Regions from separate parts of the Lysinibacillus sp. PWR01 genome, predicted to be linked through region 2. Evidence: riboswitches for the same ligand, from Rfam matches in the RefSeq annotation. Region 2 holds a riboswitch; the other holds the start of a gene.
The links. A riboswitch is a leader RNA that binds a small molecule or an ion and turns the genes downstream of it on or off. The one in region 2 is predicted to bind cobalamin.
Positions count from the first base shown of each region.

Region 1 (16,665 bases), on a different contig from region 2:
TTATAGACTGCCTCAAATGGAATCGCCTTTGTCTCTAATTGTTCCAATCACTACACCTCCTAAAATGATCGAGCATACTTACTTTTATTTTAAAGAACAAACTAAATTAATTCCAATTTTCACGCTAGGTAATAATTAAAACCACATCAAAAATGCTAGCTGAAAGGCTTACAGCTAGCATGGAAACATTTCTTATTTAAATAACTCTGGATATACAGCCTTCGCTACTAATTCTACAGCTTCACCAATACGTGGACCAGGTCGATTCGAGATATCTGTATCAAGAGATAATACCGCTTTGTTTTGAATAGCTGTCACAGTATTCCAACCATCACGCGCAAGAATTTCTCCTATTGGATCTTCTGTATAGTTTACTGTCGTTAAAATAACGTCTGGGTTTTTCGCAATCACATCTTCCTCAGAAACTTGCGCCCAACTATTCAATTCAGAAAAAACATTATTAACATTAGCTGCATCTAGTATTTCTTGTTGGAAAGTGCTAGAGCCCGCTGTATAAATGTCTGGCTTAGGGCTAACCTCTAAATAAACATTTTTCGGCGTCTTTACGTCTTTCACCTTCGTTTGTACTTCAGCAATTTTCGCTTTAATCTCTTCGTTTAATTTATTTCCTTGATCAGCAACATCCATCACAGCAGCAATTTGTTCGATATCTCCATAAACATCATCGAAAGTAGTCGCAGATTGAATAACAAACACTTTAATTCCTGCATCTTCAAGCGGCTTTAGTGCATCCTTATCACCGATTGTATAAGCAATGACAACATCTGGCTTTAACGCTAAAATCCGTTCACTGTTAAAATTCATAGTATCAGAGACACGTTCAATTTTTTGTGCTTCCTCTGGGTAAGTATCGTACTCAGTTGCCCCTACAATTTTATCGCCAACACCTAGAGCAAACAAGATTTCAGTATTACTTGGTTGTAATGATACAACTGTTTTTGGAACTTCATTAAACTCTATTTCAACACCACGGTCATCTGTCACTTTATAGCTTGTTTTCTCTGTGTGTTGTGTATCCTGTGAAGCATCTTTGTTTTTTGTATCTTCAGCAGTGCCACAGCCTGCTAATATCAGTGCAAGCAAGAGCACTGATAGCCATTGGAATTTAAATACTTTCTTCATTATTATTCTCCTTTTTCTTTTTCATTGGGTATGATTTACTAATAAACGGTATTTCAGCTATTCCTGCTTGCTGATTCATAAAAACAGCCATGACAAAACATACATTAGCTAATAAGCCAAGGTAATCGAAAAGAATAGCAGGAACCTCTCGTTCTTCTGATACTTTGTGTAAGGTACGATATGATTTTTTTGCTTCACTGCGGCAAAGATGTAAAGCAGCAGCGGCCTCAGTTCCTTGAGGTAAAACAAAACTTTGAATCTCTTCCTTCACATGACCAACGTAAAAGTCATAACGCTCACTTAACCAAGATAAATCCTCTTCAGTTACTGCTAGTTTTCCACGAACTGAGCCATTGACATGATAAGCCATAGGTAAAATAAGCATTAAATCCTCTGCAACAACTTGAATATCCTCTTTTTTTACTGCAGCTAATGCAACTCCTAGATGTGTTGTGAGGCTATCCGTTCGAATTTCAAAATCGACCGTTGAAGCTTTCTCACGCATAAATGGATAACAAGAATAACGTGCATCTTTTTTCACTTGCTGTCCCCCCTACTTTCTATAATGAAAAATTCTTACATGAAAGGCATAAAAAAAGCCGCTCCTTTTGCAAAGGAACGACAAAAATAACATAATGATCGCCATCAAACTCGACTTAGCCTATGTTTTTGCCGTATATCCTCCTAGCTTCCGAGAAGTTTTTATACGTTCAAATAAAGGTCGGTCTCCTGGCTTGTACAGTTCATTACATGAAACGAATGAGTTATAAAGAACCTTCCCATCTTCTTTGAGACAGTGGTAAATCTTTATAATGGCTGTACTTACAGTTGCGGAAACAGCTCCGGTTTTTCACCGGATTCCCGATTATGCTAACTAGCACCTTTATTCTGCAAGAATAATTCATTTGTAAAGCAGTTTATCATATATGTTTCAGAAAAAATAGTTGTGCTGCGCATGGATAACTTTATACATACAGCAATATTTCTACTATAAGAGAAAATTTAAAACCATTTTATAAGTTTTTACATTATTAAAAAAATTTATAGACTATAATAGTGTTTCAATTGCCTGTTCGATATCGAGCTGAGAATCCGTTGGCTCAAAGCGCGCGACAGTCTTACCACCAGCATCTACTAGAAACTTTGTAAAGTTCCAGCGAATATTACGACCATCTAAAAAGCTTGGGGCAAGTTGAACAATTGCTTCAGCAAGCATTTTCTCCTGCATACTTGCCTTACCAAATTCGCGAAAATCCGCTTCATACTTTAAATAATTAAAGAGTGGATGTGTAGCCTCACCATTTACCTGTACAAGCTCAAAAATCGGGAATGTGACTCCATAGTTCACCTTGCAAAGATGCTTAGTTTCCTCCCCATCTTCAGGATTTTGATGACCAAATTGATCACAGGGGAAGCCAAGGACTACAAAATTTTCTTTCCCATATTTATCATACATTTTTTGTAAATCTTCAAATTGATATGTAAATCGGCATTGATTTGCCGTGTTAACAATTAACATTGTTTTTCCACGATATGTTTCCATCGATAAAATTTCACCATTAGGCTTCCGTACTAGATAATTATAAATGCTCATGCCATAACCCCTTATAGTTTTTCGTTTATTATAGTTGACTAGTCAACAGATCATCAAAGAATTTGCCCAAAAAAACACCATCTCGCTACTTTGAACGGATGGCTGACTTATACTTCTTTTTATATTTAGCATCTTGCTCTTCATTAATTAAACGATGGGCAATGTCTAATAATTTCGAGTCATTTGTTTGATCATATAGCTTTTTAAATGACATAATAATATCCTGTCGAATGAGAGATGGCTGCTTTTCATCTATACATGTTTGAAATCTTTTAGCTAGATATGACACAACCAGATCTCTTTGTACCTGTCCTGCTTGCCCAATTTTCCAAATTGCTTGTAATGCATGCCTTGCTGTGACGGATTGTTCGTCATAAGTCACAGCCCAAATCTTTAAGAAATCCTCCAATACCCTTTCTTCTGGATCACTTTTTGCAGCTAAAGCGCATAAAATTTGTGCAGCACGTGCACGAGAATATCCATTTTTGTATGTAAGTGCTTTTATTAGCTGTTCCCAAACTGCATATGTCCAATCTACGGGTTCCTGCATAATCTTCAATAATTCCTCGTAAGATTCATATTGAATATCGCGATCATGCTCTGTTAGATTATTAAAAAGTTGCAGAATCTCTTTTTCCATAATTTATCCCTACCTTTATTGTTTCAGAACGTAATAAAATTTGATTTATGGTACACTTAACTTAATTTTTTTCGCAAAGAAGGTGAGTTTATGAATAAATTTAATGCTAGGAAATTGATTTTTCGGTTGATTGTGATTTTATCCCTACTTATAGCTGCCTATTTTGTTATCCCTGTGTCCATGCCTTTAATATTCGCTGGGATTAGTGCATTTTTCTTAGAACCAATTGTCATGTTCTTTAAGCGGAAATGGAAAATGTCACGGAAAATAGCAGTTGCTTTTATTTACATAGTGAGTGTTATTGTTATATCTATTATTTGCTATCTTTCCATTACACAAATCATGACGCAAATAATTTTACTGTCTAAGCAAGCTCCCTATTATATTTCCAAGCTATCAGATATGTGGCTTCATATGCAAGAAAATATTTCTAAATACACAGAAGACTTTCCACCTGAAGTAAGTGCTTCGCTTCAAAAAACCACAATGGATTTCATTAAGAAAGTTGAAGAATTCTTTTTAAGCTTCTTTAATTATAGCAAAGTTTCAGCATTCTTTTCAGAGATTCCCAGCCTATTTATCAGTCTTCTCGTTTATATGATTGCTCTATTCCTATTTATGCTTGATTTGCCTAAGTTAAAGCAAATCACTTATAAATATTTAAAGCCAAATACGGCAAAAAAGATAAAAATTATTTTAAATCGCTTAAAAGATGCAACATTTGGCTATATGAAGGCGCACTTATTTGTAAGCTTTATCATTGGAGGCGTCACACTCATTGGACTGCTATTAATCCAACCGAAATATGCGGTAACGATGACGATTATTATCTGGTTAATAGATATTGTACCATTCCTAGGCTCCATCATTATTTTAGCGCCATGGGGGCTCTATCACCTTTTGATGGGAAACACATCTATAGCTGTAAAATTATTCATCTTAGCTGCTATTTTACTGATTATTCGTCGAGTAGTCGAGCCTAAATTAATGGGAGACCATATCGGGTTATCTACTTTGCCGACATTAATTGCCATGTTCATAGGTCTACAGTTATTTGGTATTATCGGTTTACTCGTTGGCCCATTTGTTATTATATTCTTTATTGCTTTAAAAGAGACAGGTGTCATCAAAGTAAATTTTAAAATTTGATAGCAATCTATATGTTCGAAAGTCTCTCTTCAAAATCAACATAAAAAGGTCATCTTTGTATTTTTTTCTCTACAAAGATGACCTTTTCCGTATGTCAATCGTCTATATGATAGTGAGGCTTATTGAATACGACCAAAGCCTACTAAGTATTGATTCCACCAATCAAGTGATTCAATTACAACACCATTGTTTTGAGCATCGATCATCGTGTTGTTACCTAAATAAATACCTACGTGTGCTACACCTGAACCATAGCTGAAGAATACTAAATCTCCAACACGTGCTTCACTTGCTGAAACGCGTTGTGTTGCTAAATATTGTTGTGATGCTGTACGTGGTAAAGAAACACCTGCTTGTTTATAAGACCACTGTACAAGACCTGAACAGTCAAAACCTGTTGATGGGTTGCTACCACCCCAAACATATGGACGTCCTAAAAATTGTTTAGCTGTAGAAATGGCATCTCCTGAAGAGACAGTACCAGCTCCCGACCCAACAATAATTTTTTGTGGTTCGCCACCACCATTATTTTGAGTTGCTTGTACTACTGGTGTAGCTGCTTGAAGAGCACGTAAACGAGCTGCTTCTTCTTCAGCTGCTTTACGCTCTGCTTCTAAACGTTCTTCTTCTTGTTTCGTTGCAATTTCAGCTTTTAATGCAAGTGATTTCGCTTCGTTTTCAGCTTTCTTCACTTCCATTTCGCTTTCCTTTTGTTGAAGCTCTTGGAATTGTTTTTGAAGTTCTTTTTGTTTTTCATCTAATGTAGCTTTTTGTTGCTCTAAGCTTGCTTTATCCGCTTCCTGTTGATCCACTAATTCTTGGTCAGCATCCATTAATGTTTTTACCGCTACGACACGGTCCATTAAATCTGCAAAGCTTTTTGCTTCAAGAACTACGTTTAAATAAACACCTACAGTGTTGTCTTGTGCTTGGTATGCAGCCATACGTTCACTTAAAATTTTTGAACGTTGCTCGATGCGTTTTTGTGTTTCAACAATACTAGCATCCACTTCTTTAATATCAGCTTGCACTTGTTTAAATACCTTTACTTTTGCGTCGATCTCTTGTTGTAATTTTGTTAGTTCTTCTTGTAATTTTTTAATTTGTGCATCTATCTCAGCCTTTTTCTCGATCATTTGTTGAGAAGTTTCTTCGGCTTGTACTTCTGTTGGTTGAATTGTATTAAATAATAAGCCGCCAGCTAGTGCCAATGCTAGCACCATCGACTTACGCCATTTGTTACGCTTAGCCACGTTACCTTCATTTCCCTTCATCTATCAATTTCGCTCTCGATATTCTATGTAATCACTTGAACGATTTCTATTTTAATCAAATGTTCTTATATTTATTTTAGCCTTTTAAAGTTTAGCATTTTCTACATAACTTTTATACTATTTCATGTCTATTTAATACATTAGTAAAACTCGAAATATTTCTGTAACATTCGCACTTAAACTACATTATTCTACAAAACACCGTTTTCTTCTACACAAGGAAACTATTAGCTAATTCGACATTAGACCCAACTAATAGTTTGTAATGATTTTGTAATATTTCATGGTATCAAATAAAAAAGGTAGGGAAAAATTCCCCTACCTACTGCTTCATTGACCTTAATGCTTGTATAGATAATCTCACTAACAAAATAGCACATAAAAATAAACCTAAATAAGCCGCTGTGTTCAAATATACCGCATAAGAATCATGGATAAATTGTGAAATAGCTAAGAGAGCGACAGATATAATACCAAAGGTTATCCCCACCAGCAGCAATACAAATCGAGAGAACAAATGTGTAATAAAACGGGCATTATGTTCATCCGAAAAAACATCATGATGTAAAATGATTTTTCCACTTTCAACCCGCTGAATGAGCTGATCGACTCTTCTAGGCATTTTACGTAAAGTTGGTATAAGCATGGATAATTCTTCTTGCAGACGCTCCTTAGTTGCCATCGGTTCTTTAAATGGCTTTAGGAAAGAGGCACGCATATATGTAGCAGAAAAATCCTTTGCCTCTGTAAAAATATCAAAACGTGAATCAATTACCCGTAGTGTGCCATCTAGCGTCACTAAGGAGCGGAGAGCCAATCCCACCGCTGGGTAAAATGCAAGTCCAAAATCTCTTACCACTGTAAATAGCGCATGAATTAATTCTTCAGTAGGTATACGGTCAACATAGGAAATTTTCAGTAATATTTGATCGATTGCCTGCTCCATTCTTGCACGTTCTGCATGATCAGCATTTTCCACTAATAATGTTAAACCATCATATAAAACGCTTGAATCATTCAGCTGAATGCCCATCAAAAATAACTTCAAGCCTTCTTGCTGTGTTGCACCTAAGCGTCCTACTGCCCCAAAGTCAAGCAAGACTGGCGTGCCATCTGTTTCATCTATGTGGATATTCCCTGGATGTGGGTCTGCATGAAAAATACCAGAGAATAGCATCTGCTCAAAAAATGAATACAGTACTGTTCTTGCAAACGACCTACGATCAATAGACAAACGATTGAACTCAGATGCCCCATCTGCCACACTTTGTCCGCGAATATACTCCATCACAATGATATTTTCATTACTGTAAGGCGTAAATATTTTAGGAATTCGAACCTTGTAATCACTTTTCGCTAGCGCATTCTTCACCTGTAGCGTATTACGTACTTCAATATCTAAATGAATCTCCTCACGTAGTCCATCTGCAAATCCACCAGCCAGCTCTCGAAAGCCTAATGATTCTGCCCAGGTCGATTTTGTGGATAGCCAATTAGCAAATTCCTCTAAAATTTCAAGATCATCGCGCATAATTCCCTTTACCTCTGGACGCAATAGCTTGACTACCACCTCTTCATAATTTTTAAGCCGCGCTTTATGCACCTGACCAATAGAAGCTGCTGCAATGGGCTCCATTTGAAATTGACTAAATATTTCGTCCGTGGATTGTGGAAGAGACCTCTCTAAAATTTGTTTCACTTGCTCCTCCGGTAAAGGCTTTACTCGGTGTTGAAGCCTTTCTAATTCATCAATAAAAATAGGTGAAAAAAGTTCTTTTCGTGTGGAGAGCACCTGGCCAAATTTGATAAAAATCCCACCACATTGTTCTAGTGTTGCTCGCAAAGCAATCGCAAGCTCTTTTTCATTTTCCCGTTGCCTCGCATATTTAATCGTTTGTACGACACCGTTTGTAACAGCAATTTTTAATACCTGACGCAGACGTTTCTGCTGTCGCCAATAGCTACGCAATCGCAATAATAAAGATTTTTGGCCGTTACGGCGATCTCCATTTGTAATGCCACTTGGGTCAAAAAGCTCAAATACCAAATAAAGCAACATCGAAATGAGTAGCATACTTCCAATCCAAATCAGTGTGCTTACCTCTGTAACTGTTTGCATCATCGTTTCTGACAAAAAATCTGTATGGCGCAGATAAGAATACCAGTAAACAAAAGAGGTTAATGTCACGCTAATAACGACTGAAAGCACTCTTCGCACAAAATTGATATTTGAGCCAATTAATCGTCCACTCACAATATAAATCAAACCCGATACTACAAGGATTTGGATTAAAAACTTCAAAAAGATCAACAGTGTCACCCCCTGTGCCATTTCCATTTCCTACTACCGCTAGTATAGCAAATTTGTGCACCAACTTTCTTTAACAAGGAACACCTCGGAAAATTTATTAAGTCTATACCTTGATAAAATACCTATAAGGGTATATTATTTATTTGTAGTATTAAAACTATATAATTCATTAGTAATTTGAAACAAAACCCTTATTTAATAGCTTTTAAATACCCCATTATGTATTTACTAAGAAAAGGAGTGTTTACAATTGAGTAAAAAATTTTTAGTAGTTGGTGGCGTTGCAGGTGGTGCCTCCACAGCAGCACGTATTCGCCGTCTCGATGAAAAGGCAGAAATTATTATGTTCGAAAAAGGGCCGAATGTTTCATTCTCTAATTGTTCTCTACCCTTCCATTTAAGCGGGATTGTTGAAAATAGCGACAAATTAATTTTAATGACACCTCAAGGCTTTCAAACAAAATACAATATCGAGGCTCGTGTTCAGCAAGAAGTTGTACACATTAATCGAAAGCAAAAAACCATCACCATTAAGGATTTAAAAACGAATAGAGATTATGAGGAAAGTTACGATACGTTAGTGCTATCCCCAGGAGCAAGTCCTATCGTTCCTGACTTAGAGGGCATTCATTCTAAGCACGTCTTTACCATTCGAAATGTGGTGGATATTGACCGTTTAAATCAATATCTACAAACAGATAATGTACAAGATATTGCAGTGATCGGTGGGGGCTTCATTGGTGTAGAGGTAGCGGAAAATTTGAAGCTAGCAGGCTATAATGTATCTCTAGTTGAATTCGGGCAACAAATTATGGCCCCTTTTGATTATGACATGGCTCAAATATTACACAAAGAAATGACTGATAAAGGAGTTCAAGTCATTGTCAATGACGGTCTTGCAAAAGTTGCACCAGATTATGTGGCGTTGAATTCGGGCAAACAATTGAAAGCACAAGCAGTTGTATTAGCAATTGGTGTTCGCCCTGAAATCCGCTTAGCTCAAGAGGCCGGGCTAACAATCGGTGAACTCGGAGGTATTCAAGTTGATGCTAATTACGTGACATCTGATTCTTCCATATACGCCGTTGGAGATGCGATTGAAGTTTTCCATCAGCTTACCCATAAACAGACGCGCCTCGCTTTAGCTGGTCCCGCTCAACGACAAGCACGTGCTGCAGCTAATCATATGTATAACATCCCTCAACACAACAAAGGAGTCATCGGATCTTCAAGTGTACAAATTTTCGACCTTGTATGTGCAACAACGGGTTTGAACGAAAAAACAGCCCTAGCAAATGGATTCCAGGCAAACAGTGTTTATTTGATAGCTCCTGACAAAGTAGGTTTAATGCCAAATAGTAATCCACTTCACTTCAAGCTTGTTTATGAAACACCAACTGGTAAAATCCTTGGAGCCCAAGCTATTGGTAAGGGTAATGCAGATAAACGGATTGATGTTATAGCTACCCTCATCACAATGGGCGGTACTTTAGAAGATTTGAAGGAACTAGAGTTAAGCTATTCTCCAATGTTTAGCACTGCTCGTGATATTGTCAATTTGGCAGCTCTTGTAGCTCAAAATCTATTACACGGACACTTCAAACAGGTAAAAGTTGATGAAGTAAGAAAACTCATTGAAAATCATGCCTACATCCTAGACGTACGCGAAAAGAATGAATTTGAATGTGGTCATCTTATCAATGCGCACAATATACCTTTAAGTGAACTTCGGGAAAGAATGAATGAGATACCGAAGGATCAACCAGTGTATGTACATTGCCGATCTGGTCAACGTAGCTATAATGCTGTCATGGCCCTTCAGAATAGCGGTTTTTCTAATGTCTTTAATGTAAGTGGATCATTCCTTGGCATTTGCTTATATGAATATTTTACAGATATCACAACGAACAGAGATAAAATTGTTACAGCTTATAATTTTAATTAAGCGAAAAGGGATGCCATTCACACAGCATCCCTTTTCGTTAATTTGTAGACAGTACTTTTTCCCAATCAATCGTACCATTTTTAATTTGTTCGCGTTTTTCTTTATTCATGATATCATTTGGGCGCCCGCCTTTTGGCCAGTCTTTTTCATGGTTTGCCCACTCTGGACGATCTTGCAATAAAATAAAGGCAGCTAAATCAGCAGCTTCTTGATCTGTTAAAGTCCCAACTGCACCTACTGGCATATTATTTTGAATATAACCAGCCATTTTTGACATACGTGCCATACCCGCTCCATCATTAAAGGAATTATCTCCCCATAAAGCTGGACCAGTATTGGCACCAGTACCAGCGCCATCAGCCGCATGACAGGCTATACATGACTGTGCATAAAGCTCCTCACCGTCGGCAACATTCGGAATCGGGACATTTTTCATATCACTAGTGCCTGCCCATTCACGTTTTGCGCCAATTGGAACGCCTTCAGAAATATACGCGAAATACGCTACCATAGCCTCCAGCTCATCACTATTCATTTCAAATTTTTTACCATTCATACTGCGAACCATACAGCCATTAATGCGCTCTTCTATTGTAACCACACCACCTGAGCGTCCAATGTATTGTGGATAATTTGCCATTACACCTACTAATGATGAGGCTTGCTCGTCATAGCCAGCACCTGCATGACAGCTTGTGCAGGATAGTTGGTTTCCTACATACTCATCTGCCGCAACATGCGTGTTATTAACAAGTTCATAGCCATATAATATTGCTTCTTTCATTGGACCATCTGGTACTTCATCAATACTCGGCGGAGCATAGACCACTGACTGAGCAGCTGCTGTTGTTGGTAATTGCGTTTGCACTGTCGCTTCTTTCTCACTCGCATTTGAATCAACTGAAATTTTGTCACTGACAAACGTCCCAACAAAAATGGCGCCTGCTAACAGTACTGTTCCTGCTACTCCCGCTACTATAGGTTTCATCTATAATACCCCCCTTTGTATTCTCACTTATATTTTAGCAACATAACAATTTATTGGATGTGATTTTTCTCACACTACAATAAAATAGAACCATTCAGATGATAAAAATGGTTAAATTATACATTTAATTTTGTTCTATAACACAGAAAACAAGACTTAATACCTCTTGTAGTATACATTTATTTCTAATCAAAAAATGTCGAGTACAAATATGCACTCGACATTTTTAAAGTTTTTATAGTTTACATTGGCCATCAGCACATGCCGATTCTCCATTACCATTTATCGTTACAGTTGGCTGAATACCAGCTATTTCAGCAGTTTGATGCAAAGTTCGCACAAACACTTCATTCGGCTCAGCACCTTTAATACCGTAACGATTTTCAAATACAAAGAACGGTACACTCCGCACGCCAAGTTGCTGTGCATCATAGCGATCCTTGTCTAGCTCTTCACTAAAATCAGTTGAAGCTAATATTCCCTCCGCAACTTCTCTAGCCAAATCCAATTGCGCAATAACATTTAATAAAAATTCATCGTTATTTAAATCTTCACCATCTTTAAAATAACCAGCCATTAGTGCTTCAGTATAAGCGGCTGCTTTACCAAATTGCTGCGTCCACTTCGCTAAACGATGAGCCTTTTCCGTATGCGCTGTTGTCATCTTAGCAAAATCATACTGCAAATCAACTTCCGTTGCTCTCATAGCTATACCCTCGACCATATTTTCCACTTCTTCTAGCACAACATCATATTTTTTAGCCATCGCCTCATAAAAGGATGGTGCATTCAATTTCGGTGTATCCAGGCCTATTTGAAATGCTTTATATTCTATTTCCACTTGTCCTGTATAGCCTGCAATGTCAATTGCCCGTTCAAGCTCTCGCTTACCAATATAACAAAATGGACATGTAAAATCGGAAAAAACTTCAATTTTCATTACCATACCCCCTTATAATATATCCATCCAAATTTTAATAGCCGTCGCTAATATAAGAACCGCTAAAATAATTTGTAGGAATTTTGTATTTAACTTGCCCCCTATTCTCGCACCTAGAGGAGCCGCTATTAGACTAGATACAATTAGGATGAGGGCTGGATAATATTCAACTTGTCCTGTCATCAATTTTCCAATGGTACCCCCTATCGAGGAGATAAACGTAATAGCAAGGCTTGACGCAATGGTCATACGAGTGGGGATACCTAAGACAACAAGCATGATTGGTACTAATAAAAATCCACCAGCTGCCCCCACAATCCCGGAACCGATACCCACAATGAAAGCTAATAGGACCGCCCATGGTTTATTAAATGTAACAGCCTGCATCGGTTGATCATCAATTTGCTTTTTCGGTATGAACATCATCACAGCTGCAATCAATGCAAGAATTCCATAGACAATGTTAATGCCAGACTCTGATAAAAATTTTGAACCGAAGCTACCTATAAAGCTTCCCGTTAATATGGCACTCCCCATATAAATAATAAGTGATTTATTTAAATACCCGCCTTTGCGATAGATCCAAACACCAGAAAGAGCAGCAAAAAGTACTTGAATCGCACTAATCCCTGACACTTCATGTGCCGAAAAGGCCGCAAAGCCTAGTAATGGCGGTATATAGAGTAGCATTGGGAAATTGATGATGGCACCGCCAATACCTAACATCCCTGAAACAAATGAACCAAGAAAACCAATAAGTAAAATGGTTAAGATCCATGCAATATCCATTTATTTTTCCTTCTTTCTGGCTGTATTCAACAAAAGGAAAGAAGGGTTGTTCTACTGTAATAGACAACCCTCAATCAGCTCTATGCTTTCTGAATGAAAAATGTAATGACGCCAGCCTCTTCAGATTGATCTAAAATGATATGGCCTCCAGCTTTTGACCAAGCAGGAATATCCGCTAAAGCTCCTTTATCCGTCACCTGAACTTCTAAAACTTCCCCTGGTATTAGGGTATCTATTGCTTTTTTTGTCTTCACAATAGGCATTGGACATGAAAGGCCTTTTGCATCTAGTTGTAAACTTGATTTCATCATAATCTCCTTCGACTCGGCAAAGGTTGTAAGCGATTTTGCCGGTTCTTCTTGTTTTATATCTTCATGAAGGATGAGCGCCTTCAATTCACGAAATTTACATGCAATAAGCATACATGCATACTCATTGCACTTTAGCATGCTTTATCGTACAGCACAGCGATTTGGTCCAATTTCCATCTCTGTTTGCTCATCTAACGCAGGTGTTATTTTCCCCATATTCACCTGACGGATTTCTTGATAAGCATTTGGTTGTGGAGGTAATTCATCTGTTACCACACGTCTAAATTCTTCTTCATGTTGAATATTTAAACCATGGTTTTGTACAAATAAATCCCCTAGTCGTTTCGCAACCGTTCCATCTTCATTCAGCTCATCAATAATCATAAAATGTGCTGGTAAGACAATAAGGTCATCAGACAATTCTCGATAACGCTTGTAAAGCGTTTCTCGTAAATCCCCAACCCAATCATCAGCAAGGCCAGCTAAATCAGGACGTCCGATTGAATCGATAAATAAAATATCTCCTGTTAATAAATATTTGCTGTCAACAACAAATGAAGTAGAGCCAATTGTATGGCCCGGAGAATAAATGGCTCCTACGTCTATTTTTGATGCTCCGATTTGAACATTTGTTCCATCAGCTAACGGAGTATATTGGAACACAACTTCCTCAGCGTCTTTAGGTGGCAAATAATAGGTTGCGCCTGTCATCTCTGCGATATGGCGACCACCCGAAATGTGATCAGCATGTAAATGTGTATCAAAAACATGTTTAATTTGGACGTTTTTATGCTCTGCAAAGTTTATAAATACATCTATAAAACGTACAGCATCAATAATAGCTGCTTCACCTTCAGAAAGGACCATATAAGACAGACAACCCTTTCCTAAACGAACAAATTGATAAAGCTCGCCTCCACCTGTTAAATCGCCAACTTTGATCGGCTCTAGATACTCACTCCAAGATTTCATACCTCCAGCTAAGTAAGCAACATCACGACCTGCTGTTGATAACATCTCAGCAATCATCAATGATGACCCCTCTTTAGCACAAACCACTAATACTTCTTTATCAGCTGGAATTTTCGGTAAAATAAACTCAATACCATCTAACAGTTCAAAATACGGTATATTTAAGTACTCAAAACGATGTCCATCAATTTTCCAATCTTCGAATGCATCCGCATTACGAACATCTAAAATAAACAACTCTTCATTGTGAATAACCTTTTTAGCTACTTGTGATGCGCTCCATTTTCGAATTGACATCTCTTTACCCCCATCGGTATTATTTTTATGTTTTTTATAGCGGAGAGGGGTGTCCTCTCCGCTTTTATAGGTAGGTCACTAGAATGTAAGTGACGGTGCTGCGTCTTTCGCGAATTCAAGGAATGTTACAGCTCCTCCCACTTCAATTCCCTCAATGAAATCTTCAGTGGTTAAACCCATTACATCCATCGTCATCTGGCAAGCAATAAATTTCACACCTAATTCTTGTGCCATCTCCACTAGTTGAGGAATAGCTGGCACGTTTGCTTTTGTAAAGCCTTCTGCATAATGTTCTGCTCCAGCTGGCATTGGTAATGCATGCATACCTTGCTTATGAATTAGATTCAGGCCTTCAAATGTAAAGAAGATAGCTACCTCTTTCTCAGAAGCTGCTGCAGCTGTTGCGATATTAAACACCTTGTACGCATCAAATAAACCACCATTACTTGCAATGATTGCTACTTTGTTCGACATAATAAAATTCCTCCAATTTAAATATTTTTTGTTAAATCGCCTGCCCAAGATGTCATACCTGGTAAGACGTTAAATACTTTCGTAAAACCACGTGTAGCCAGCTTTTGCGCAGCCATGTCACTGCGTTTTCCAGTACGACAAATAACGTATATCTCCTGCTCTTTATCAAGCTCAGATAGTCGCGTCTCCAGTTCACCCATTGGTATCGATTTTGCTCCCGCAATATGCCCAAAAGCGAATTCCGCTTCCTCACGTACATCAAGAATTAATCCTTTACGACTTGTGATTTGCTCTAGATCAATTGTTTGTTCAAATGTCATTTCTTCTATTTGGTCATTTGTACATTTACGAATATAATGTTTCAGCACACCATCATCTTCTAAAGTACCAATATACTGATGACCTACAGTTTCAGCCCATGCTGCAATATCAGCTTTTGACCCTTTATCTGTCGCAGCTACTTCTAAAATTTGACCATCTACTAAATCAGCCATCGCTTTTTTTGTTTTCACAATCGGCATTGGGCAAGAAAGACCCTTGGCATCTAGCTGAAAATCCGCCTTCATACTTTCCACATCCTTCATATACCTACACAGGTATTATTTTATTCAAAAAAATATAGATATAATCTATAACTGTACTTTGCCCTCCCAGGCTAACATACCACCAGTCATGTTAGTTACATTAAAGCCATTACTTTCTAATATTTGAGTAGCCCGAGCACTTCGTCCGCCTGATCGACAAACCACAATATACGACTCCCTCTTATTTAATTCATGTAGCCGAAACTCTACTAAACCTAGCGGGATATGAAGAACGCCTGGAATGTGACCAGCCTCTACTTCATCTACCTCTCGCACATCAATAAGATTCAGCTTCCCTCCTTGCTCCATCGTTTGCTGCACTTCTTTGGCTGTAATTTCTTTCATTTTTTTCTCCTCCTAGTATGCACTCATTCCACCACGAACATTGGAAACACGCTCAAAGCCTTGCTTTTTCAGTTGCTTACAAGCCTGACTACTTCGCATGCCACTCTGACAAATAACGATGATTTCTTTATCCTTCGGTAGTTTTTCAAAGCTCGATCCAAGCGGAACATTTTTAAATTGCGAGATATGCCGACCTTTATACTCAGCAGGTGTGCGTACATCGATAAATAGCTTATCCTTATCATTCAGCATATCTTTTAATTGGGCTGTAGAAATTGATTGAACGCCCTTCGCTGGCTTCATTCGCCAAAAGAAAAAGGCTGCGATAAGCGCAATAATAATCCATATTTCCATATGATTTGTCCTCCTTTTTATACATCTATGGGTATACCCAAACTATCGACTTTTCACAACCAAATCCATCGCCTCTTGGATAGCAGCATTCATTTTTTCAGCATTACCTTCAGCAGTCGATACACAATCTAATAAATTTTCACTAACAATGACACCAATCGTCCGGTCAACAGCAGAACGCACGGCAGATAGCTGTGTAATCACATCTTTACAACTTTGACCTTCTTCCATCATGCGTAAAATACCACGCATTTGACCTTCCATACGCTTCACACGGTTTGCAGTATTTGGACCATATGCCATTCTGTTACGCCCCCTTTCAGAACGATTGATTGGATTTACTTACGAGATTCATATTATACCCCTATAGGTATATTGTCAATATGAAAGCTTCAAACTTTTTTATCGTGCTACAATTCCGGGGTACAATGTTCTCCCCATTGCGTTAACCCCGTCTATCTGCTTCCTTATTATTTCAACAAAAAAACCCTGCTACGAGTTATTACTCATAGCAGGGAATTCATTTTTTATTTAGCTAATTGCATGGCTGGTCCA
Region 1 covers NZ_JBHERJ010000090.1:6,673-23,337, forward strand. Annotated here, with positions in the region: gene ACEVFT_RS21090 (tyrosine-protein phosphatase) at 1-47, opposite strand, end outside; gene ACEVFT_RS21095 (ABC transporter substrate-binding protein) at 193-1,143, opposite strand; gene ACEVFT_RS21100 (hypothetical protein) at 1,127-1,684, opposite strand; cobalamin riboswitch at 1,846-2,043, opposite strand; gene ACEVFT_RS21105 (glutathione peroxidase) at 2,192-2,737, opposite strand; gene ACEVFT_RS21110 (hypothetical protein) at 2,823-3,377, opposite strand; gene ytvI (sporulation integral membrane protein YtvI) at 3,468-4,526, shown strand; gene ACEVFT_RS21120 (C40 family peptidase) at 4,646-5,779, opposite strand; gene ACEVFT_RS21125 (ABC1 kinase family protein) at 6,123-8,111, opposite strand; gene ACEVFT_RS21130 (FAD-dependent oxidoreductase) at 8,362-10,056, shown strand; gene ACEVFT_RS21135 (c-type cytochrome) at 10,094-11,044, opposite strand; gene ACEVFT_RS21140 (DsbA family oxidoreductase) at 11,280-11,984, opposite strand; gene ACEVFT_RS21145 (sulfite exporter TauE/SafE family protein) at 11,997-12,773, opposite strand; gene ACEVFT_RS21150 (sulfurtransferase TusA family protein) at 12,854-13,084, opposite strand; gene ACEVFT_RS21155 (MBL fold metallo-hydrolase) at 13,226-14,353, opposite strand; gene ACEVFT_RS21160 (DsrE/DsrF/DrsH-like family protein) at 14,432-14,827, opposite strand; gene ACEVFT_RS21165 (sulfurtransferase TusA family protein) at 14,845-15,393, opposite strand; gene ACEVFT_RS21170 (rhodanese-like domain-containing protein) at 15,457-15,756, opposite strand; gene ACEVFT_RS21175 (rhodanese-like domain-containing protein) at 15,769-16,110, opposite strand; gene ACEVFT_RS21180 (metal-sensitive transcriptional regulator) at 16,153-16,413, opposite strand; gene hmpA (NO-inducible flavohemoprotein) at 16,638-16,665, opposite strand, start outside.
Region 1: linked by a shared signal. The riboswitch ahead of ACEVFT_RS21100 (hypothetical protein) and the one ahead of ACEVFT_RS15590 (glutaredoxin family protein) in region 2 are both predicted to bind cobalamin.

Region 2 (16,665 bases):
CAAATACCAGGCGCTCATGATGCAATGGCAGGTTTAATGGCTAAAAAAGTTGGCTTTGAGGCATTGTATCTTTCTGGAGCTGCCTACACGGCCAGCAGAGGCTTACCTGATTTAGGAATGATTTATTCCAATGAAGTGGCGCAGCGAGCGAACGATATTATTCGTGCTACGAATTTACCAATGCTCGTGGATATCGATACTGGCTTCGGTGGTGTACTAAACGTTGCCCGTACAGCGCGTGAAATGATAGAGGCAGGGGTTGCTGCTGTACAGCTAGAAGATCAAAATCTTCCAAAAAAATGTGGTCACTTGAATGGAAAAACGCTTGTTTCCCAGGAGGAAATGATACAAAAAATAAAGATGATTAAGCAAATAGCCCCTACTTTAGTGATTGTTGCCCGCACAGATGCGAGGTCTGTAGAGGGCTTAGAACAGGCTATCTTAAGAGCTAAAGCCTATGTAGCAGCTGGGGCAGATGCTATTTTTCCAGAGGCGTTACAAACAGAAAAAGAGTTTAAACAATTTGCCCGTGAGCTGGATGCTCCCTTATTAGCTAATATGACTGAATTTGGACAAACGCCTTATTATACCGCTAAGGAGTTTGAAAAAATGGGCTATTCGATGGTGATTTATCCCGTTACATCCATGAGAGTTGCAGCCAAAGCCTATGAGCAAGTGTTTACCTTAATAAAAAACACAGGAACTCAGAAAGATGCTATTGAGGATATGCAAACGAGAAGTGAATTATATGAAACCATTTCCTATTACAAATTTGAAGATTTAGATAGTGAGTTGGCGAAAACCATCTTACCGAAAGAGGAAATAAAGTAGGAGAAAAGTTGTTTTTCTCCTTTTCTTTCAAGGAGGGCTAGTATGGATAAACTAGAGGACAAAATGACCATCTTTACACCAGAGGACTTTCAAGATGAGGAAGAGCTTATCGCAAAAACGGCAGAGCTCTTCATTAAACAGGATGTCTCACCTAATACTACAGCTATTGAAAAGCATCAATATGAAGTTACTCGTCAGTTATTTCAAAAAGCAGGTGACCTTGGTTTACTAGCCATTGAGATACCCGAAGACTATGGGGGGCTGGCACTCAATAAAAAAATTTCAGGGCTCGTTGCAGAAAAAATGGGCTATGGCGGCTCATTTAGTGTCTCTTACAATATTCATGCAGGAGTCGGCACATTGCCCTATGTCTATTTTGGAGATGCGTCACAAAAGCACAGATACTTACCAAAGTTGGCCTCAGGTGAATGGATTGGAGCCTACGCACTGACTGAGCCAGACGCAGGTTCAGATGCATTACATCCCAAAACAAATGCGATTTTAAATGGAGATGGCTCTGCATGGATCTTAAACGGTGAAAAGCAATGGATTACCAATGCGCAGCTAGCAGATATCTTTGTTGTTTTTGCCAAAACAAGTGAAGGCATGACTGCTTTCATTGTAGAGCGTACCTTTACAGGGGTATCTGTGGGACAGGAAGAAGAGAAGATGGGCATTAAGGGATCTTCGACGGCTACCCTTATATTAGAAGATGTTAGCGTACCGAGGGATAATGTACTTGGCGAGGTTGGAAAAGGCCATAAAGTGGCGATGAATATATTGAATATGGCACGTCTAAAGCTAGCTTTCTCCAACATTGGCACTGCCAAACAGGCTCTACAATTAGCTGTGAATTACGGGAAGGAACGGAAGCAATTTCACAAGCCAATTGTTGATTTTACTATGATACAGGAAAAGCTAGCGGACATGGCCATTTCGATATATGGGGCTGAAAGTGCTGCCTATCGGACAGCTGGAGAAATGGATGATGCGATTGAGTTAGCTAGTAAAGAGTCGATGGTTCATAAAATAGCCGATTTCGCTTTGGAATGCGCCCTTAATAAAGTTAATTGCTCAGAAGCCCTTGGCAAAATTGTAGATGAAGCTGTACAAATACATGGTGGCTATGGCTATATGCAAGATTATGAGGTAGAACGATTGTATCGTGATGCGAGGATTAGCCGTATTTTTGAAGGGACAAACGAAATCAATCGTTTAACCATTGCGAAAATGTTATATAAAAAATATACACTCGCACCTTCTACGTATAATGCGCCTGAAGCCTATAAGACAGCTGAAATAAATCAGCAATACATCCAGCTTTCCAACTATTTAAGGCAAGTAGCTTTTACTGTCATTACAGACGCACAGATCCATTTGGAACAAGAGCAGGAATACATGCGTCTGTTGGCTGATATAGCAAAGGATTTTTATGTTATGGAAGCTTCTTTACTGAGAACTGAAAAAAACGTAAATGAAAAAACGAAACACTTGATGACTGATATCATCTGTCAGGAAGGCTACCGTAGAATAGAAAAAAGTACAATTGATATTATTTGTGCTGCTGAAACAAATGAACAAAAGCGAAAAATATGGCTAGATGCTATTCCACAACTAAACATCCCACTTCATCAAAATCTCTTTATGAAAAAGCGAGAGATTGCTAGAAGTATTATTAACAATCCAAAATCGATAAGTTAATTAAATAGGAGGGAAACGATAATGGTCGATACTTTTGCCAATGTAAGCAAGGAAGGTGCCATCACGATCATTCATTTAGATCATCCACCAGCAAATACTTTATCATCCGCATCGATTGAAAATCTTCGACTCATTCTCAAAGAGTTAGCTGTGGACGAACAAACGAATGCTATCATTATGACAGGCTCTGGACGATTTTTTGCCGCTGGTGCAGATATTAAAGAATTTGTTTCTACCTTTGGGCAACAGGAAAAAGCATTGCAGATGGCTGAGATAGGTCAAGCACTATGTGATGAGATTGAAGCCATGAAAAAGCCTGTTATTGCTGCTATTAATGGTCCAGCTCTTGGAGGAGGATTAGAGTTAGCATTAGGCTGTCATTTCAGAATTGCATCAAATAATGCCATTGTTGGTTTACCAGAATTAAAGCTTGGCTTATTGCCGACATTCGGGGGGACTCAACGATTGAGCAGAATCACGGGGCAAGCAAAGGCACTACAATTGATTTTAACAAGTAAACAACTAAGTGCCAACGAGGCACTACGATTAGGCATTATTCAACTGGTGACAGAACCAGAGGAGCTTCTGCCAACTGCAAAAGCGATTGCGCAGTCCTTTGTTGAGGGTAAAAGTATGACAAGTGTGTCCCGTACAATTGAATGTGTCATACAGGGCGGCAAAGATCATCTCCAAAATGGGCTAGAACTTGAACGAACACGTTTTGCAGAGTTGTTTTTAACAGAGGATGCTAAAGAAGGAGTTCAGGCATTTATTGAAAAAAGACAGCCAGACTTTAAACATTCTTAAAGGAGGGAATCGATATGACGAACGAAGTACTATTTTCTGTCAGTGATGGCGGTGCAGCAACCATTACACTAAATCGTCCTAAAGCCTTAAATTCACTTTCTACTGAAATGCTAAAGCCCATCGGAGAGAAACTGAAGGAATGGCAAGCAAATGACCAAATTCAGCTAATCATCCTAAAAGGAGCTGGTGAGAAGGGATTTTGCGCAGGTGGTGACATTAAAACACTTTATAAAGCTCGCTCCAGTCAGGAAGCTTTCAAAAATGCTGAAATCTTTTTTGAAGAAGAATATCAAGTAGATATGGCGATCTACCACTACCCTAAGCCCATTATTGCCTGCCTTGATGGCATTGTCATGGGAGGTGGGGTCGGGTTAACCTATGGGGCAAGCCACCGAATCGTTACTGAACGAACGAAATGGGCTATGCCAGAAATGAATATTGGCTTCTTTCCGGATGTTGGAGCAGGCTATTTCTTAAATCAAGCACCAGGCTATGTAGGATACTACTTAGCCTTAACTGCATCGGTCATCCAAGCTGCGGATGTTCTCTTTGCCAATGGCGCAGATTGCTACATGACAAGCGATCAGTTAGACACTTTCCTAGCGCGCATTGATCAATTAGACTGGCATACATTGGAGACCAGCACAGCTCTAGGCCAATTAATGGCGGACTATTCAAGTACACCTTTAACAAACAGTGATCTTGCCCACCTCCAACATAAGATCGATCAGCATTTTTCAAAATATACTGTGGAAGAGATAGTTGAATCCTTAGACAATGATCCAAGTAAATTTGCGCAAGAAACAAAGCAGTTCCTTCTATCTAAATCTCCATCATCGTTAAAGATTACGTTAAAGCAACTGATAGATGCTCAAGATAAGACATTAGAGGAATGCTTTGCGACAGATTTAATCTTGGCTAAAAACTTTTTAAGACATGAGGATTTCTTTGAAGGTGTACGCTCTGTCGTCATTGATAAGGACCGAAATCCACAGTATACCTATCAAACATTCAATGAATTTACAGATAAAGACCTAGAAAATTTCTTTCAAGATCGTAATGCGACAGTAAAAAAGTAAAAACAAGTGGATTTTCTATTGATAAACGTTGAAACCATCTACTATTTAAAAGGTAGATGGTTTCTTGTTTGTAGTGATGTGCGAAGTAAGTTAGCAAAGAGATTGATATGTTATACTATAAAAAACGGAATAACAGGATAAAGGTACAAATTCATAATGAGTTTGTTTAAAAGGGAAGTTCGGTGAAAATCCGGCGCTGTCCCGCAACTGTAATTCGGAGTACATTTTCAAAGCCACTGTTATGTCATGTAATGGGAAGGGAAAATGTGTGATGATCATAAGCCAGGAGACCTGCCTTTGTCTAGTACAGCCAAAAAACCTACGAGGATAGGGGGTGTTGAGTGTGACGAATTACCTTCATCATACTCATAGTGCGACAACCAAGAAAAGGGTCTCTATTCAGTATAGACGACTTATTTTATATTGGTTGAAGAACTATGTAGTATTTAAGTCATAGCTAGCATCTTACCTAAGGGGAAAGATGTTTTTTTTATGAACGAATAGGAGTGAACAAGATGACATCACATTCAATTTTATTTTATGAAAATCAGTTAAAGCAGCAAATAATGAACAACCTTTCTAGTGAGCACATGATTTCCCTACAAGTTTATATCAAAATATTAATACAAGAAAATCCTGATGATTACAAAAATATTAATTATGCCTATTTAAATATAAAACGTGAGTTAGTCGGGGCAATAGAATGCTGATAGATGAAAAAATTTTAGAGGATAGCATTGATATTGATCAACATACTCTATTTAGTAATTTGGATCATTTTGAGCTAGAGAGATGCTTTGTATTAGAATATTTAGAGAAACTTTTAAAGTGGAATAAACAAACACACGCTATTTCTGAAGAGAAACTTCAAAAGCTTTGGATGAAACTGATAAGAAAATATAAATTTTCTCTTGATGAATGGGAAAGAAATGCTGGAAATACGAATATTCACTCGTATCTTGTGAAAGAACAAGGGCATGGTCTACAAAAATTAATTCGTTTTTACAGGGACCGTCATGGAGTGAAATGGTTAGAAAATGCCTTTGATTATGGCATGACATTGCTAATGAAAGGTGGGGAAATGCCAGCATTAGAAATGTTTTTCCTCACAAATTTAATATGTTACAAGTGGCAACTAGACTACTTAGAGGATAAAGAAGTGCAATATTACTTTTCTCATTCAGTAAATGGGAAAGTGAAAGAGGTCTATGATCGTTTTAGGGCTTACGATAGAGAACAGAATCTATTAACTGCAACTAAATTATATAAGCTTTTATCCAAATATAATCCTCAATTTCATACAAATTCTGCTGCAACGCCGGAATTTTATAAGGAATTGGCCCTGTTTATTGTAAAGCACTAATAGATGTTCGTAGTGTCAAACAGTCTATTTTTCTTCAGAATATAGACTGTTTCCATAGCTATTCAAGATTATTTTAGGCATTCTATAAATGAATAGTTTTACTGTAGATAGAATTTAATAGAAAATCTCGTACATCGTTTAAAATATCTATTTTGTTTAGGTATAAGTAATTAGTGATAATCTATTTCGAACTACATAATCAAAAATACTGAATAATCCAAAAATAAAGAAGTTTAGAATCTAGATTTACTTTTCATTTGAAGGATGGTAAACTTAAAACTATTGAACAACAACAATATATTGTGTTCGTTTTACTAAGGTACTACTATATGTAGTTTAAAAGGGAAGTTCGGTACAATTCCGACGCTGTCCCCGCAACTGTTAAGCTGACGATGATAGCATCCACTGTGCATGCGCATGGGAAGGAAATCAGAGAATGAAGCAAAGCCAGGAGACCTGCCTTTCTAAAACAAATTAATCATTTCTTCGGGGATTAAGAGATGGGAACGTCGGTATTTTTAGTATGTTAACGTTTCCATTTTAGCTATCTCTCTTAAAGAGATAGCCTTTTTATTTTATGAAAAGAGGGATTTCTATGAAACTTTATACGAAAACAATTTGTCCAAAATGCCTGTGGGTAAAATCTGAATTACAACGTGCAGGACTTGAAGCAGAAATTGTTAACATTGATCACGATGAACAAGCTAAGCAAACCATTATAGATGCAGGTTTTTTAAGTGTGCCTGTTTTAGAAATGAATGAAACCTTTATAGGAGATGTTCAGGAAATTGTTTCTCAAATTGAGTTGATTACCCTATGATCGTTTATGCAAGTCGTACAGGCAATGTCCGAAATGTTGTATCCAAATTAAAGGCAGAAGCTATCGAGCTCTCTGAAGAATTGCGACTGAATAAGCCGTATCTTTTAATTACCTACACAGATGGTTTAGGTGACATTCCAGCGAAGGTGCAACGCTTTTTAGAAAAAAACAGAGATTTTTGTAAAGGAGTAGTTGCCAGTGGCAATAGTAACTTTGGCCATCATGTATTTGGCGCTGCTGGTGAGAAAATTGCTACTACCTATCATGTACCCTTAGTAAGGAAATTAGATTTACGAGGCAATCAAACAGATTATGAAGCAATACAAACGTTTTATGAAACGAGGGTAATGAGATGAAAACCTATTTAAAGCTTAATAATGACGTACTGAATCGTTATAGTACAACTGGATTACTTGAGTTAGAAAAAGATCGTGAAGCTACGCGCCGCTACTTTTTAGAGTATGTCAACGTACGTTTGCGTTATTTTATAGATATTGAGGAAAAAATCCGCTATTTAGTTGATGAGGGCTACTATGAGAAAGCATTTATCGACATGTACGAAATGGAATTTATTAAGAAGTTGTATAAAAAAGCCTATGATTATAATTTCCGTTTCCCATCCTTTATGAGCGCCAGCAAGTTTTATGATAGCTATGCTATGAAAAGTCGTGACGGCGAAGAGATTTTAGAAAAATATGAGGATCGTATTGTTATTATTGCTTTGTATTTAGCTCAAGGCAACACAGCTTTAGCAGAACGTTCTGTCGAAGCGATGATGGAAGCCTATCAACCTGCCACACCAACTGCATTGAATAGTGGCAAGAAAGCACGTGGTGAATTAGTAAGCTGCTTTAAATTATCAATGGATGACTCCATGAATAGTATTGCCGAAAACATTGGCTATTGTTTAGAGCTATCACGCCTTGGTGGTGGGGTTGGGGTCAACTTAACAGATTTACGCCCTTTAGGGGATCCAATTAAAGAGATACTGAATCGTGCAAGTGGTGTCATCCCAGTTGCGAAACTGTTAGAAAATTCTTTCAGTTATTCGAATCAGCTAGGGCAACGAAATGGCTCTGGTGTTGTTTATTTAAATATTTTTCATGCAGATATAGAAAATTTTATTTCATCCAAAAAACCGAATGCCGATGATAAAATTCGCCTCGCAACCCTTTCAACAGGAATTATTATACCTAGTATTTTCTTCGAACTGATGAAACGCGATAAAGATATTGTTTTGTTTAGCCCATATGATATATATAAAGAATATGGCAAACGTATGTCTGAGATCTCCATCTCAGAAATGTATTACGAGCTACTTGATAACCCTAAAATTCGTAAAATCAAACGTTTGAATGCACGTAAGCTTTACACAGAGGTGAAAAAAGCACAATTTGAATCGGGCTATCCGTTTGAAATCTTTGATGATAATGTCAATAAGGTACATCCTTTAAAAAACATTGGTCGCGTAAAAATGTCCAATCTATGTACCGAAATTCTGCAAGTGCAAGAGACAAGTATCATTACGGACCAAGATCAACCAAATGACTATGGACTCGATGTATCGTGTAACTTAGGGTCTATTGATATCCATGCAGCAAGTAAAGTCAATGATTTCGGCGCATTAGTCGATACAGCCATGCACTTATTAACGAATGTATCGCAAATGACACATATCAAGAATGTACCGTCAGTTGCAAAAGCCAATCAATTAATGCATTCTGTAGGGCTTGGCTGTATGAACCTTCATGGGCATCTCGTGACGGAGGGCATCTTGTACGGCTCAAAAGATTCGATTGATTTCATGGATCACTTTATGGAAGCGATGAACTATTACTCACTGAAATCTTCGATGGAAATGGCGAAAGAAAAAGCTGCAACCTTCTACCGATTTGAGGACAGTGATTATGCATCAGGTAGCTATTTTGACCAATATATAACTAAGACTGAAGAAGAGCTATCACCTGTTGTGTTGAAAGCACTTGGCAATATTCCAATCATTACGAACAAGATGTGGGAAACGTTAAAGCAGGATGTAATGCAATACGGTCTATTCCATTCCTATCGTTTGGCTATTGCTCCAACTGGCAGTATCTCATATATTCGTAGCTGTACGGCTTCAATCGCACCATGTACAGAGCGCGTAGAGGTTCGTGATTATGCTGATAGTAGAACGATTTATCCAATGCCTCATTTAACAAATGACAACAGCCATTTATATGTGGAGGCATATGATGTAAATCCGTATGATTTAATTGATTTATACGCAGCTTCTCAAAAACACGTTGACCAAGGTATTTCCATGACGCTTTATGTGACGGACAATTGGACAACCGAACAATTGGCTAAAGTATACATTTATGCATGGGTAAAGGGCATTAAATCCGTTTACTATGTTCGTCAACGATTACAAAGCTTAGAGGAGTGTGTAGCATGTCAAATATAATCTATGAGGCCGTCAATTGGAATAAAGCAACAAGTGAGCTTGCCCAAATATTTTGGGATCAGCAATGGAAGCAAATTTGGTTTCCTGAAGAAATTGCGGTCAGTAAAGATATTAAGCAATGGAAAAGCTTTGAGCATCAAGACACATATAAAAAAGTATTTGCAGGATTAACCTTACTAGATACTGTACAAACAAATATAGGGATGAATCGTGTTGCCGCTTATACAGACGATTTACAGGAGAAGGCTGTCCTAACTGTTTTTGATGCATTTGAGGCCATCCATGCCAAATCTTACTCTTATATTTTCACAACGCTTTGTACAAATGAAGAAATAGACGAGCTATTTGAGTGGGTCAAGAAAAATGAATTCCTACAGTATAAGGCAAATAAAATTGCAGATATTTATAATAGTATTGAAGAAGGCAATCCAGAGAGTTTATGGAAAGCAATGTTCTCATCCGTCATGCTCGAATCCTTCCTTTTCTATTCTGGCTTTTTCTATCCATTGTACTTAGGAGGACAAGGCTTCCTACGAAACAGTGCTGAAATTATTTCACTTATTTTGCGCGACGAATCTATCCATGGTGTAGCAGTTGGATTTTTTGCTCAAAATCTATTCAAGCAATTTTCAAAGGAAAAGCAAGAAGAGCTACATTTATGGGGCTATGAGCTATTATTAGATTTATATCAAAATGAAATGAAATATACCGATGATATTTATGCGGAAACAGGATTATCGCCTGAAGTGAGAGCGTATGTACGTTATAATGCTAATAAAGCACTAATGAATGTCGGCTTCGAAGCCATGTTCCCAGAAGAGGAAGTCAATCCGATTGTGATGAATGGTATTCGTAATGAAGGCTCCACATATGATTTCTTTTCACAAAAGGGTGCTACCTATGCCAAGGCAAAAGTTGCGCCAATCACAGATGACACATTTAATTTTAATCGTTAAGGATGAAGCACAATGAATCTAGAAGTAAAAATCAAAAAAATTCACGATGATGCCATGCTACCAATGCAAGCCAACCCTGGTGATGCGGGCATGGATCTCTATTCCATAGAAGCCATAGAGATCCCAGCAGGCGTAGCCAAACTCGTTAAAACAGGTATTCAGATTGAATTACCTAAGGGAACGGAAGCACAAATTCGACCTAGAAGTGGACTAGCATTAAAGCATAGTGTAACTGTACTCAATAGCCCAGGCACAATAGATGAAGGCTATCGAGGCGAAATCGGCGTTATTTTAATCAACCATGGTCAAGAACCATTTATCGTAGAAAAATCCATGCGTATTGCCCAAATGGTTATTCAATTTGTTCCATCCATTCAATTAGTGGAAGTAGACGAATTATCTCAAACGGTCCGTGGGGCATCTGGATTTGGAGCAAGTGGCACGAAATAGCGTGGCTATATACAAATAGAAACTTCATAAAGATTGCTTAAAAATCCTGCGAAGATGCAGGATTTTTTTGTTGTCATTTATAATAGCAGAAGGAAATGTTAGGGTTCTTATGGAAGAAATGCACCATACTTTTATAAAAAACAAAGGCAGTAAGGTCGAACAGCCGGCAAACTTCACATGGTCTGTCCACAGCACCGTGATTGGAGGTTATTATAAAATGGGCCAATATGATTTCCTCAATCAAGAAGGCAGCAGCATAGCTCATTTTGATCTCTATTCATTGGTACAATCCTCAGACAAACCTTTGACTGGAAAGCCAGACGTTTTGATTTATGATGCAACGGTTGACCAATGGCATGTGTTTAACAAAACAGATAGTGATGCCATTTTTCCGTTAATGGGAACTGCTGCGAGAAATGGCTTTGTGACAGTTATTAGTAATACCGTTCCATGATTTTGTAAATCCATTAAAAACGCTTTAATGAATGAATAGAAGAGCACATATATTAGTACGAATGATATGTGCTCTTCTTTATTTTGTTATTTAAGGAGAAGAGTTTATTCTATTAAGATAGTGAGGATAAAAAATGAATAGGAAGAATGAAAAATACTCTTTAACAGAAGATGAGCTGGAGGTATTTGAAACCTCTTTTCAGTATGGGAATTTAAAGAATGCTAATTATGTTTTTGTTGGGATGGAGGAAGGATTAGGGCGTTTTGGTTATCAAGAAAACCTAGAGGGCAGACTAAATTTTTTAACGAAGCACAATCATTATGTGCATTACATCGATGCTGAACAGGATTATAGAAACGGATGGTATGTAACAGATATTGAAGATTCACCTGCGCTCCTGACAGCCATCAATAGTAGTTTAGAAAATAGAGGAATCCCTATAAGCTGGGAAGTTGATAGAAAAATTTACCCAACCATGAGAATGCAAATTCGTTTAGCTAAGCTACTGGAAACAAATATGGATTTCTCTACTCTGGATTTATTTCAAAGTAATACAGACTATTCTTCGTATCCCTTACATACTAAAGACGGAGCAACCGCAATGTTTGATTGGTACCCTCTACCAAAAAGAAGTAAAAATGATTTTCCCTATATAGTTTCTGGAAAGTTTGACGATTTGAAATCCTATTATAAATATTATGATACTCAAGACACAACTCGAATAAATATTATTAAAAATATGTATGATACGTTGCCATTAAATATTAGTTTCGTTTATGTAGGCATACAAAGGGGAAAATTTAAATTACAAAAGCATTTTGAAGATGTGTTAGGGTTCCAGTTTGCTCCTTATAATACAGGCTTAGTGCCTGCTAGCTTTTCTACACGAATGGACCCTAGCCAGAAGCCTAAGCCTTTTAGTATAGGTCAAAGAATACGAGATGATGGTCACAGACAATTAGCCGTCATGACACCTTTTTGGGGAATGGGTCAATTTGGATTCGACGATATAAATGCAATGGCAGCTTGGGTTTATGAGAAACAAAGCCAATTCAATCTTGCTTAAACAGTTGAATTTGTAAGTTATGGAGAAGAAGAGATTACATTAAAATTGGATTCGGTCTGTCTATAGAGACCTAAATGCAGGAAGAAAGATAGTAGTAAGCTTAAAAACAAGTTAACCTTTGTTAAAGGCTAACTTGTTTTATTTTGAGAAGGGCTAATCATTTTTATTTAGAAAAGTACTAGGCATTACGACAAGAACTACTGTACCGCGAGCACAAAGCGTATCCTGAGCGTAAACTTCGGTTTCAACCTTCCATTTTTTCGGATGAATTTCTTCAACAGTCCCAATTGCTTTTAATGGAACATGTTGTGGTGTTGGCTTGAGGAAATCTACATTAAGGTTAGCCGTTACAAATCGAGGTGGCTCCGCTCCATCACCAATTTCATGTCCATTTTTACGATGCAATGCAAGCGCAGCTGACCCTGTTCCATGGCAATCAATTAATGAAGCAATTAAACCACCGTAAATAAATCCTGGAATACCCATATATTTTGATTCAGGTGTATAGATGGTGATCGTCTTTTCTCCTTGCCAACCCGTGCGCAGATGATGACCATCATCATTCAGTCGGCCACACCCATAACACCAAGCGATGTCATCTGGATAAATATCTTGTATTGCTCTTTCTACGCTTAATTCTTCCATTTTGCTCTCCCCAATACTCTAGTATTATCTGTTTCTAAACGAGCGTTAATCATTTAAGTATAATTAATTATTTCCATTCCATCAACAAAATTCTAAATATTCTATCTATTTTAAATTATTTAAACTAGAAGCATAACTATGAAGAAAACTCGGTTTGGCACTCCCATAAAGTTGGACAAATTTTATTAGTGACAGGTGGGGAGGGCTGGTATCAAGAAGAAGGGAAGTCGGCACAGCTTTTAAAAACGGGAGATGTCGTGAATATTCCACCGAATGTAAAACGCTGGCATGGTGCGACAAAAGAAAGCTGGTTTGTTCATTTAGCCATGACACTTGGTGAAACAGAATGGCTAGAACCAGCATTGGATGAATGGTATACTAAACTATAAAAAGAAAAACGTAACGGATTACTACTTAATTCGTTACGTTTTTCTTTTACCGCGCTGAAGTAGTAATAGAAGGAGACAAAAGGTATGTCATTAGGAAATATAATCGATTGTATTTGTAAGGAAGCAACAAATAGAGACAGTAAAAAATTAGAGCAATTACTAGAACAACTGTATGATTATGAGAGTCCCAAAATACTTGATATTTTCCCTTATCAGATAAAAAGTAATGAAAAATATAGTCAAGTAGAAATATTCTTCGATAAATTAGAGATGATCGATTTCCAACAAAAAACGCAGAATTATCATGCATATCAAAAAAGCCTAGAAAAATTTGAGAGATTTTTTGAATTAATCTGGTTAAGATCATCTGAATTTTATGCATTTTATTATTTACCAGAACCTTTATATAAGGATCAATTGTATTATAAAATCTACGAGAATGAGTGGAATCAAATTATACCTAAAGATCTTACAGAAGGAATTTTATTAAACATTGATGAGTACTCTATGTTAATTTCGCTCATTAAATTAGCTGTTTCGGACCATCTCTATATACATTTCATTATACTTGAGGAGAATATTGTCTTTAGTGGGAACGGATTAGCCTTTTTGATCTATAGCCAACATAATCTTGATTTATTGGAAAAGATAGCTAATACTGAAGGGCTCTATATCCGTTGATCCCATCCGATACGCCAAGAAACAATTAATTTGTAGCTAGTTGACGGTATTTTGCCGTTGACTAGCTTGAAATTTTTGTATTTGTATCGTCTGCATGACTTTACTAATTTTTTTGAAATGGATAAAAGTGTTGTAATTCAGAACATAAAATCATAATATAAGAATATAGTTATATAGTGATTAATTTACCTTTCATCTAGGTGATTTTATTATAAACAAAATATAAGAAAATAATTATATAAGGAGTGGAGATAAATGGAAAACACACTAATTGAAAAACAATTAAAAGCAGCAGCTGATTTAAATCGCATTAAATTGCTTGCATGTATGAAAAATGGGGAGGTATGTGTATGTGATTTTGTGGATGTGCTAGGCATATCACAACCAGCAGTTAGTCAACATCTACGAAAATTAAAGGAGGCTGGCATTATTACGGAACGAAAAGTAGGGACTTGGAAACATTATCGTTTAGTAGAGGAGCAAACGCCATTGATGAAGGGCATTTTAGCACAAATTCAACCTTTAAACGGGTGTAGCTGTGGCACAGATTGTTGCGATGTAAGGGGAACTGATCATGAGTAATGATTCTTTAACCAAGCAGCTTTCTTTTCTAGATCGTTACCTCACCCTTTGGATATTCGTTGCGATGGGAATAGGTGTTGTATTAAGTATCACCATGCCTAATGTTGGTGAAGCTTTAGAGTCCATGTCTATTGGCACAACGTCCATACCAATTGCAATCGGGTTAATTGTCATGATGTATCCACCATTAGCGAAAGTAAAATATGAGGAAATGTGGCGGGTCTTTAAGGATTGGAAAGTGCTTTTGCTATCCCTTTATCAAAACTGGTTACTCGGACCGTTCTTAATGTTCTTTTTAGCCATCATCTTCCTACACGATTATCCAGAATATATGGCTGGACTTATTATGATTGGTTTAGCTCGCTGTATTGCAATGGTCATTGTATGGAATGATTTAGCACGTGGAGACCGTGAATATGTAGCTGGGTTAGTTGCCTTTAACTCCATCTTTCAAATCGTAACGTATTCAATTTTTTCTTACTTTTTCTTAAATATATTACCTGAATGGTTTGGTTTAGAGAATTTCGAAGTATCTATTTCCATGTGGGAAATTACTAAAAGCGTACTTATTTTCTTAGGTATACCTTTTGCTGCAGGGTTCCTCACACGTTGGATAGGGATTAAAGCAAAAGGGAAACAGTGGTATGAGGAAAAGTTCTTGCCGAAGATTTCACCACTGACTTTAATTGCACTGTTATTTACGATTGTGATGATGTTTGCCTTAAAAGGTGAGCAAATAGTTGAACTACCACTCGATGTAGTACGAATAGCTATTCCTTTATTTATTTACTTTGTAGTGATGTTTGCTGTTTCATTCTTCTCTTCACGTAAAGCAGGTGCATCTTATCCTGTCACAGCCGCTCTTTCTTTTACAGCTGCAAGTAACAACTTTGAGCTAGCCATTGCGGTGGCAGTTGGTGTGTTTGGCCTGCATAGTGGCGTGGCATTTGCCGCTGTTATTGGTCCACTTGTAGAAGTACCTGTACTTATAGGACTTGTATGGGTTGCATTACGTTGGCAGAAAAAGTACTTTAAAACCATTAACTGATAAGGAGCTAGTATGATGAAAAATACACTATATTTCTTGTGTGTGGGGAACTCATGCTGTAGTCAGATGGCTGAAGGCTGGGCAAAAAAATTACTGTCTATTGATTGGATAGTTAAAAGTGCAGGAATAGAAGCGCATGACGTCAATCTGAATGCCATTCAAGCAATGGCAGAGTTAGGGATTGATAACATCAGATTTAATTAATGTTGAGCTATTAAACAACGCAACATTCGTTGTCACGCTATGCGGTGATGCAGCTGATAAATGCCCAACGACACCACCTCACGTTCGTCATGAACATTGGGGCTTTGAAGATCCAGCGAAAGCGAAAGGTACTGAAGATGAGAGGTGGGCTATCATCCAAAACGTACGTGATCAGATTGGTAGACGTATAGAAAAATTCATTACTGAGGAACTGTAGTATCCAAAAAAATAATTACGTCTAGCTTATTGCTAGGCAAAAAAAGCATCCTTAATATAAGGAAATAATTATATACTAATTTAAAGAGGAGAAGGGATAATCTATGAAAACATTTAAAATAGTAAATCAAAATGGCTGTTGCGGTTCAGCAAAGAATGTTGAGGCAACCGAGAGTGTTAGTAATGTAGGAAAGGCTTTACCCATTGCCATTATTGGTGCAGGTCCAATTGGATTAGCTGCGGCAGCGCATTTAGTGGAACAAAAGCAAGCATTTTTTTTACTAGAGGCAGGGCATGAAATAGCACACAATATTCGTACTTGGGGACATGTCCAATTATTTTCACCATGGCGATATAACATCAACAAAGCTGCTAAAGCTTTATTAGATAGCTCTGGTTGGATAGAACCTAATCTAGATACATTACCGACAGGACATGAATTGATTGATCTATATTTAAAACCTTTGTCTGAGCTAATACAAATTAAGCCCAACATTCACTTGAAAGCGAGAGTAGTGGGAATTTCACGCGAAGTAAATGACAAGATGAAATCAAAAAACAGAGCTGATCAACCCTTTAAGATTTATGTTGAACAAAACCATGACATTCATATTATGGAGGCGAGAGCAGTTATTGATGCAACGGGAACGTGGGGGAATCCAAATCCAGCAACTTCTACAGGCGTTTGGCTGCAATCTGAGCAAGCATTAGTCGAGCACATTGAATATGGAATTCCAGATATAGCTAGAAATACTGCGAGATATGCCAATAAAAAGATTGCAGTTATTGGTGGTGGCCATTCAGCGATCAACACCTTATTAACTTTAGCTGATTTACAAAAGGAAAATCCTTCAACAAAGCTAGTATGGATTATGCGTAAAAAATCTGTAGAAGAAGCCTATGGTGGCGAAGAAAAAGACGAGTTGG
Region 2 covers NZ_JBHERJ010000073.1:163,641-180,305, reverse strand. Annotated here, with positions in the region: gene prpB (methylisocitrate lyase) at 1-831, shown strand, start outside; gene ACEVFT_RS15615 (acyl-CoA dehydrogenase family protein) at 874-2,532, shown strand; gene ACEVFT_RS15610 (enoyl-CoA hydratase-related protein) at 2,554-3,339, shown strand; gene ACEVFT_RS15605 (enoyl-CoA hydratase/isomerase family protein) at 3,354-4,418, shown strand; cobalamin riboswitch at 4,543-4,731, shown strand; gene ACEVFT_RS15600 (hypothetical protein) at 4,934-5,128, shown strand; gene ACEVFT_RS15595 (hypothetical protein) at 5,122-5,781, shown strand; cobalamin riboswitch at 6,082-6,259, shown strand; gene ACEVFT_RS15590 (glutaredoxin family protein) at 6,377-6,601, shown strand; gene nrdI (class Ib ribonucleoside-diphosphate reductase assembly flavoprotein NrdI) at 6,598-6,957, shown strand; gene nrdE (class 1b ribonucleoside-diphosphate reductase subunit alpha) at 6,954-9,047, shown strand; gene nrdF (class 1b ribonucleoside-diphosphate reductase subunit beta) at 9,035-10,003, shown strand; gene dut (dUTP diphosphatase) at 10,016-10,453, shown strand; gene ACEVFT_RS15565 (hypothetical protein) at 10,671-10,907, shown strand; gene ACEVFT_RS15560 (hypothetical protein) at 11,041-11,973, shown strand; gene ACEVFT_RS15555 (PaaI family thioesterase) at 12,127-12,618, opposite strand; partial or broken gene ACEVFT_RS15550 (cupin domain-containing protein) at 12,774-13,007, shown strand; gene ACEVFT_RS15545 (hypothetical protein) at 13,092-13,688, shown strand; gene ACEVFT_RS15540 (ArsR/SmtB family transcription factor) at 13,944-14,270, shown strand; gene arsB (ACR3 family arsenite efflux transporter) at 14,263-15,318, shown strand; partial or broken gene arsC (arsenate reductase (thioredoxin)) at 15,331-15,739, shown strand; gene ACEVFT_RS15525 (NAD(P)-binding domain-containing protein) at 15,843-16,665, shown strand, end outside.